DNA from 2 places in the Mesorhizobium sp. WSM4312 genome. Region 2 is predicted to be linked to the other one. Evidence: riboswitches for the same ligand, from Rfam matches in the RefSeq annotation. Region 2 holds a riboswitch; the other holds the start of a gene.
The links. A riboswitch is a leader RNA that binds a small molecule or an ion and turns the genes downstream of it on or off. The one in region 2 is predicted to bind cobalamin.
Positions count from the first base shown of each region.

Region 1: another riboswitch for cobalamin. It lies ahead of CK228_RS07240 (DUF1636 family protein); the one in region 2 lies ahead of bluB (5,6-dimethylbenzimidazole synthase).

Region 1 is NZ_NSFU01000004.1:33,602-37,693, forward strand. It holds gene cobN (cobaltochelatase subunit CobN) at 1-3, opposite strand, end outside; gene cobW (cobalamin biosynthesis protein CobW) at 22-1,059, opposite strand; gene CK228_RS07240 (DUF1636 family protein) at 1,062-1,490, opposite strand; cobalamin riboswitch at 1,530-1,736, opposite strand; gene CK228_RS07245 (winged helix-turn-helix domain-containing protein) at 1,766-2,965, opposite strand; gene CK228_RS07250 (NADH-quinone oxidoreductase subunit A) at 3,299-3,664, shown strand; gene CK228_RS07255 (NADH-quinone oxidoreductase subunit B) at 3,655-4,092, shown strand, end outside.
Region 2 is NZ_NSFU01000001.1:292,179-296,270, forward strand. It holds gene CK228_RS01355 (histone deacetylase family protein) at 1-830, opposite strand, end outside; cobalamin riboswitch at 951-1,131, shown strand; partial or broken gene bluB (5,6-dimethylbenzimidazole synthase) at 1,242-1,856, shown strand; gene CK228_RS01365 (hypothetical protein) at 1,982-2,965, opposite strand; gene CK228_RS01370 (TetR/AcrR family transcriptional regulator) at 3,058-3,666, opposite strand; gene CK228_RS01375 (MFS transporter) at 3,786-4,092, shown strand, end outside.

The sequences.
Region 1 (4,092 bases), on a different contig from region 2:
CATCGCGGCCCGTGTCTGAAATCAGCCGGCGAGTATACGCTCGATTGCCGGGCGGTTCAGCCCCTTGAGGCCGATGACGACCAGGCGCGAACGGCGGTCGTCCTCGGCGGTCCAGGCGCGGTCGTAGTAATGATTGACGCGCGGGCCGACGGCCTGCAGCAAGAGCCGCATCGGCTTGCCGCCGACCTCGACGAAGCCTTTCACGCGCAGCACGTTTTCCTGTTCGGCGGCGGCGGCGACGCGCTGTGCCAGTTCGTCCGGATTGGCGATCGAGGGAATGTCGACGATGAAGGTGTCGAAGTCGTCATGCTCGTGGTCGAAGGCGCCGTCATGATGCGACTTACGGTTCTCGATGTCGTCCTCGACGGCGAGACCGAGCCCGAGCAGCACGGAGGGATCGACCTTGCCATGCGAGGTCGGCACGATCTTCACGGCACGGGCGGAGTGTTCGCCGATGATGGCGTTGGCGCGGGCCGAGCCGGCGGCGTCCATCAGGTCGCTTTTCGACAAGATGATCAGGTCGGCGCAGGCGATCTGGTCCTCGAACAGTTCCTCGACCGGGTCGTCATGGTCGAGGCTGTCATCTTGCGCACGCTGCGCCTGCAGGGCGTCCATGTCGTTGGCGACGCGGCCTTCGGCCAGTGCGGGACCATCGACCACGGCGATGACGCCGTCGACGGTCACGCGGCTCTTCACTGTTGGCCACTGGAACGCCTGGACCAGCGGCTTGGGAAGAGCCAGGCCCGAGGTCTCGATCAGGATGTGGTCGACCTTCGGGTTGAGCGACAGGATCTGGTCGAGCGCCGGCACGAAATCGTCGGCCACGGTGCAGCAGATGCAGCCATTGGCGAGTTCGACGATGTTTTCCTCCGGGCAGGTGTCGATGCCGCAGCCCTTCAAAATCTCGCCGTCGATGCCGATGTCGCCGAACTCGTTGACGATGATCGCAATGCGCTTGCCGCCGGCGTTCTCCAGGAGATGGCGAACCAGCGTCGTCTTGCCGGCGCCGAGGAAGCCGGTGACGACGGTGCAGGGGACGCGGGTGACGGAAGCGCTCATGATCAGTCCTTCAACAAGTCGAGGGGAGGAATGCGGGCAACGAGGCCGCGCTTGAGAGAAGCAGGCCGGCCGCGCCATGGAATGAGGCCGTCCGTCGAGGTGGCGAAGAGTTTGGCGCCGGCGACGAGGTCGGCGCCGCTGGTCACGGTCAGGTCGCCGAAGACGTAGCTCCAGCAGCCGTCGCGCAGGATCGCGGCGCTCAGCCGGCGCTTGCAATTGCCGAGACATTCGACCGTGTGGATGCGGATGTTTCCATCAGATGCGGCGCGGCGCGTGTCGTCAGCCAAGAGTTCGCCGGCGCGGGGATGGGCGTCGGAGCCAGTCTCGTCGCGGCACGAGGCGCAGACGATCACCGTGACGCCGGCCAAGGCTTCGCCGTCGGCGGACGAATTGTCCTCTGTGCCAGCCGAAAAACTGCCGTTCTGGTCCAAAAAACCGGGCTCCTTGCCCGGAAACCCGCCGGGCGATCGGATTCTTTTGTCGCAGACGGCAGGTCTCCTGGCTCGCGGGTTATCGCCTTGGGTGCCGCCTTCCCGGGAACATCCCAGTGGCTTTTGGCCTTGGCTCGTCGCTTACAGTTGCGGGGACAGCCGCGGATTTGAGATTTTTCACCTCGCACCGCATTCCCTCTTAGCCCCTGCCGTTGCGGGCAAGGGACCGTCTGGAGCGGATTTAGGCTTTTGCAGGCAGCGGTGTCAACGCACGGCTACGACATGGCGATGTCGGCAAGCGCCAGGCCCAAATCGCCGGCAGGCGTCACTTCCATGCGTTCAAGGCCGAGCCAGCCCTGCATCTGCTTCAGTTCCTCGAAGAGCTGCGCGGCGGTCTCCGGCGGTGCCTTGGGCTCGGCGTAGGCGGCGTGGACGCGCAGGACGCTGGCAGGCCGGTCGGCCTTGAGGTCGACGCGCGCGACGATGCTATCGCCGAGCAGGAAGGGCAGGACGTAGTAGCCGTATTGGCGCTTCTCGGCGGGCGTATAGATCTCGATGCGGTAGTGGAAATCGAACAGCCGCTCCGAGCGCGAGCGCTCGAAGACGACTGGGTCGAACGGTGCCAGCAAGGCGCGGGCCTCGATCTTCCGGGGCAGGCGGGCGTCCTTATGAAGGTAGGCCGGCTTGTCCCAGCCTTCGACGCGCACCGGCAGCAGTTCACCCAACTCGACCAGTTCCTCCAGCCGGCCTTTCATGTCGGCCGGCGACAGCCGGAAGTAGTCGCGCAAATCGCCTGATGTCGCCACCCCGTGGGCGCGCGCGGAAATGCGCAGCAATTCGCGGTGCGCGTCCTCGGCGGCCGGCACGGGCAGATCGAGGATCGCCTGCGGCAGCACGCGCTCCGGCAGATCATAGAAGCGCTCGAAGCCGCGGCGGTGCGCCGTGGTGATGCGGCCGGCCCAGAACAGCCATTCGAAAGCGTGCTTGGCATGGCTCCAGCCCCACCAGCCTCCCGAACCTTTCTGGCCTTCCAGCGCCGAAGCCGCGATCGGGCCGCGCGCGGCGACCTCGCGGTAGATCTCTTCTATGTAGGCGGCATGCTCGCGGCCCCATTTGGCCAGGCCCAGATACATCTCGTCGCCCTGTTCGGCGCGTTGCATGCGCCAACGCATCAGCGGGTAGGTCTCGACCGGCAGGAACGAGGCCTCATGCGCCCAGTATTCGAAGACCGTGCGCTTGCGCGTCACGGCGGCATTGTCGAGCAGCGCGAGCGGGTAGGGGCCGAGCCGCGAATAGAGCGGCATGTAATGCGCGCGCACCACCGCGCTGACGGAATCGATCTGCAGCAGGCCGGTGCGGGCGAGCACACGGGCAAAGTGGCGGCGATCGGGTGTGCCATTTGGCCGGGGATCGAGAAATCCCTGTGCGGCGAGAGCGATGCGCCGGGCCGCGGCAAGCGAGATCTTTTCCTTCATGCAGCTGTCACTCTAAGGGCGTTTCGACCGAGGTCCGACGGGTGATTCCAGCCCATGCTAGCAGGGTTTTTGCGGCAACCCTGTCAGGAGAGAAAAGTGGAGTAAAAAGAGAAGGAAATCAAACAGGAGCGGATCGGACCAGTTTCTCCGGATATGCCGTCCAGGCCGGCGTTTTGAACAAGGTTTGACTTGCTTCGCTGGAAGTGCTGCGCTAACCCTCGCCGCGTTGCAGCATAGGCCCCTTAAAACGGTTCAGCGGTTAATCTGTCACGCTTCCGCATTAAGGTCCGGTGCTGTAATCAAAGTGGATTGGCGCCAACGGAAAGCCGCTGCATGAACGCACTTCTCAGTTCGTACCTGCCCATCGTCCTGTTCATCGGCGTGGCGCTGGTCGTCGGCCTGGCGCTGCTGGCCGCACCGTTCCTGGTGGCCTACCGCAATCCCGATCCCGAAAAGCTTTCCGCCTACGAGTGCGGTTTCAACTCGTTCGACGATGCCCGCATGAAATTCGACATCCGCTTCTACCTGGTGTCGATCCTGTTCATCATCTTCGATCTGGAGGTGGCCTTCCTGTTTCCCTGGGCCGTGTCCTTCTCGAAGATCGGCATGCTCGGTTTCTGGTCGATGATGGTGTTTTTGGCAGTGCTGACCATCGGCTTTGCCTATGAATGGAAAAAAGGAGCGCTGGAATGGGATTGAACGACAGTTCAGGCACCCTCGTCGCGCCGAAGCCGAAGGGCATCATCGATCCCAACACCGGTCGGCCGGTGGGGGAGGACGATCCCTTCTTCCTCGAAATCAACAATGAGCTCGCCGACAAGGGGTTCCTGGTCACCTCGACCGAGGCGCTGATCACCTGGGCGCGCAGCGGCTCGCTGATGTTCATGACCTTCGGTCTGGCATGCTGCGCAGTCGAGATGATCCACACCTCGATGCCGCGCTATGACTCGGAGCGCTTCGGTGTCGCGCCGCGCGCGTCGCCGCGCCAGTCCGACATCATGATCGTCGCCGGCACGCTGACCAACAAGATGGCGCCGGCGCTGCGCAAGGTCTACGACCAGATGCCCGAGCCGCGCTACGTCATCTCGATGGGCTCCTGCGCCAATGGCGGCGGCTACTACCACTAT
Region 2 (4,092 bases):
CTGTGGCGCGCGGCGCGCTGCATCAGCTGGCCGGTCGCCCAGTCGAAATCGTCCTCGGTCAGGTTGATCTCGGCCAGCGGATCGCGGTGATGCGCGTCGAAACCGGCCGAGATGATGATCAGGTCAGGCGCGAAATTGTCGAGCGACGGCAGCACCCGCGACAGGAAGGCATCGCGAAACACCTCGCTGCCGGTCTGCGGCGCCAAGGGCGCGTTGACGATGTTGCCGGCGCCGGTCTCGGTCTTCGCGCCAGTGCCGGGATAAAGCGGCATCTGGTGCGTCGAGCAATAGAGAACCGAGGGATCGTCCCAGAAAATGTCCTGCGTGCCGTTGCCGTGATGCACATCCCAGTCGACGACGGCGACGCGCTCGGCGCCATGCTTCTTCTGCGCATAGCGCGCGGCGATCGCCGCCGTGTTGAAGAAGCAGAAGCCCATCGCGGTGGTCTTTTCGGCATGGTGGCCGGGCGGCCTTGCGGCGACGAAGACATTGTCGGCGCGGCCTGCAAAGACGTCGTCGACGGCGGCGTTGGCCGCGCCGATCGCGGCGATCACCGCCTGCCAGCTCTTCGGGCTGGCGGTGGTGTCGGCATCGATGCGGGCAATACCCTCCTCGGGAATGGCGGCACGCACACGGGCGACGAAATCGGCGGGGTGCGCGTAGAGGATGGTGGCCTCGTCGCCCTCCGGCGCCTTGGCACGATCGAGCGCGGCAAAAGCCTCGTCGTCGAGCACGCGCTCGATGGCGCGCAAGCGGTCCGGCCGCTCGGGGTGGCCGGGCGGCGTGATGTGTTCGAGGAAGATCGGGTGCGTGTAGAGACGGGTTGTCATGCTCCCTATCTAGTGCCCCGGCGCCGCGATGGCCATGCATTGCGGCTCGATCACTGGGGAAAATCGCGCCTGCGTCCATTGGCGCCGCTGCGGGGATTGGCGCGGCCGAGGCTTCGGCGTAAGGTCGCGCCACTGCCTGGTGCTCGCCGCGAGCGGGAGAATCGGGAACACGGTTGAATTCCGTGGCGTGCCCAACGCTGTGAGGGGGACCGCGCCGGTAAATGCCACTGTCGATGACGGGAAGGCACCGGACGCGGGTTGATCCCGAGCCAGAAGACCGGCCTGGCAGGCATCGTCATCCGCATGGTCAGGCGGCTGGCATCGGAGCAACGCGCGTCCAGTTGGATGCACAAAGTGCTCTGACGGTGTGGAACTATTGCAATCGCAAGGGGACGAGCGATGCCGGAACACATGACCGCTCCTGTGGGCGACGGATTTGACCAGACGGCGCGCGATGCGGTCTATCGCGCCATGTTCACGCGGCGCGACGTGCGCAGCCATTTCCTGCCCGACGCGCTCGACGACGAGGTGTTGGCCCGGCTTCTGCTTGCCGCCCATCATGCGCCATCGGTCGGCTTTATGCAGCCATGGAATTTCATCGTCATCCGCGACGCCGCGCGACGGGCAGAGGTGCGCGACCTGTTCCTGGCCGCGCGCGAACAGGAACTGCCTGAAATCGAGGAGGAACGACAGGCGCTCTACCGCAAGCTGAAGCTCGAAGGTATCTGCGAAAGCGCCCTCAACATCTGCATCACCTGTGACCGTCGGCGCTCGCAAGGTTCGCCACTGGGCCGCTGGCACAATCCGGAAATGGATCTCTACAGCACGGTCTGCGCGGTGCAGAATTTCTGGCTGGCCGCGCGTGCCGAAGGCGTCGGCGTCGGCTGGGTCAGCATCATCGAGCCGCAAGCGTTGAAGAGCCTGCTGGCCATTCCCGAGCATGTGACGCCCGTCGCCTATCTCTGCGTCGGCCGGGTTTCCGAGTTCGCATCCAAACCAGACCTGGAAACGCATGGCTGGGGCCGGCGGCTGCCGCTGCCCGACCTGATCATGAGCGAGACTTTTTGCGGGCAAGGCGAGGCGCCACTGAAATCGACCGTGGCCCGCCTCAACGCCTCCGATGTCGCGCCGGCGACGACCTGCCCAGCCGATCAGTTCGTCGCGCCGGCCGTGCCCCAGCGCGAGCCACCAAAGGAGGCCAGCGCCTTGTCCTTCAGCTCCCTGAACTTCGACGACGCCTCGGCCAGCCTGATATCCCAGGCCGGATCGGGCACCTGGCCGGCGATGGTCTTGAAATAGACCTGCATCAGGCAAGCGATGGCGAAGGGCTCGATGAAGGCCGCCTTGAAGGCCCAGGCAAAGACGATGGCAAGCACGAAGGCCCAGCCGGCGAGTTGTCCGGGCATGATGAAGAGAACGGCGCTGGCCGGAGCCAGCATCAGCAGGAAGATGACGAAAGACACGCCCCACATGATGACCGCCAGCCAGACGGCGTTCTTGACCATGGTCTTGCCGTTCTGGGCGTAGAGCACGACGCCTTGCCGCGCCGTCTCGAAGGGTGAGGACGAGTTGATGCGGATGTTGTAGCCGAGGATGATCTCGTCGACATAGGTGAGCGACAGGCGGATCACCGTGTTGATGAAGGAGACCAGACCGCTCAGGCCCGGAATGGGCAGGAAAGCAGCGATGCCGCCGAGCAGGCCGGTGATGGCGCGGATGGCGCCCTTGACCAGCTGGTCGACGACGAAAAGGATGTTGGCCTCGGCGAAACGCTCGGTCACGACCTGCCTGGCATAGGCGATCTGGTTCTGGCCGTCGGGGACATCCCGGCCGTCGATCAGATGGACCATCACGGCGATATGGCCGGCCTTGACGACGTAGAGGATATATTCGCGGATCCAATAGACGGCGATCGAAACCACGCCGAAGCCGACCACGCCGCCCCACAGGGCAAAGGACATCGGCCCGTCGGGATCCGTGGAGATATGGCCGACGCCATAGCCGACCGACGCTCCCGTGCCGGTCGCCACGATATAGGCAAGCGTGATGCCGAAATAGACGATCATGCGAAAGACAATGAAAGGCCAGGTCCGCATCATGATGGACACCGACCTGCCGATATCGAAATCCCACATGCCCGAATCTCCCCTCAGAGATGGCTGGGAAGGATGCGCTCACCCCGAGGATTGTCAATCATGAGCGGTGGACAGCGGTGCGCAACGGGGATTTAGCTCTGTTTCGACGCTGGTTTTCTGAGCAGTCCCTCGAGCAATTGCTTGAACGCCGCAACCACGATCTTCGACGTCGCTTCGGGGTCGTTCGAATTGGCGATCCGCTGCGCCGCCTGGCTGCTCGCCCCGTTGATCAGCCGCGCGGCGGTCTCGGGGTCGACGCCCGGGACGACCACCCCTTCCCCCTGCAGCGCGGTCAGATGATCGGTCATTGAACCGACGCAGGCATTGGCATTCGACCATTGCGCGGGATCGCCCAGTACGGCCGGACCGTCGCGGAACATGATGCGCTGGATTTCCGGCTCCAGCGCCATTTCGATATAGGTCGTGCACTCGTCGACGAAATGCTGCCAGCGGGTCGGCGCTCTCGACGCGACCTCATTGACCCGAGCAGCCATCTCGCTGTCGATTTCGGCGATAACCGCCTCCAGCAGTCCCTTTTTGTCGCCGAAATGGTGGTAGAGGGCGCCGCGCGTCAGCCCGGCCGATGCCGTGAAATCATCCATCGACGCTTCGGCATATCCGATCGTGCCAAAGGCCTGGCGGGCCGCGGCGATCAGCTTGGCGCGCGTCTCGGCGATCATTTCCTTGCGGGGTCTGTGCATTTCCGTCTGGTCCTATTCACATACGTTCCGTATGCCAATTGACATACGTCGCGTATGCTCTATCTAATGATCATACGCTTCGTATGTAATTGTCGAACCGCCCTTTGTCGAGGAACCCCATGCAAAACCCCTATTCGGAAATCTTCCGCGCCCCTGGAGCGAGGGGCTTTGCGGCCGCCGGCTTCATGGCGCGCCTGCCGATCGCCATGGCGCCGATCGGCATCGTGGCGATGCTGTCGCAGACGCGTGGCGAATACTGGCTGGCGGGTGCTGTCTCGGCGACATTCGCGCTGGCCAACGCATTCCTGGCGCCGCAAATATCAAGACTGGTCGACCGCCTTGGCCAGACGCGGATCGTCGTGCCCACGACAGTCATCTCCGTGCTCGCCTTCATCACGCTGGTCGCGGCCGCCAATCAGGACTGGC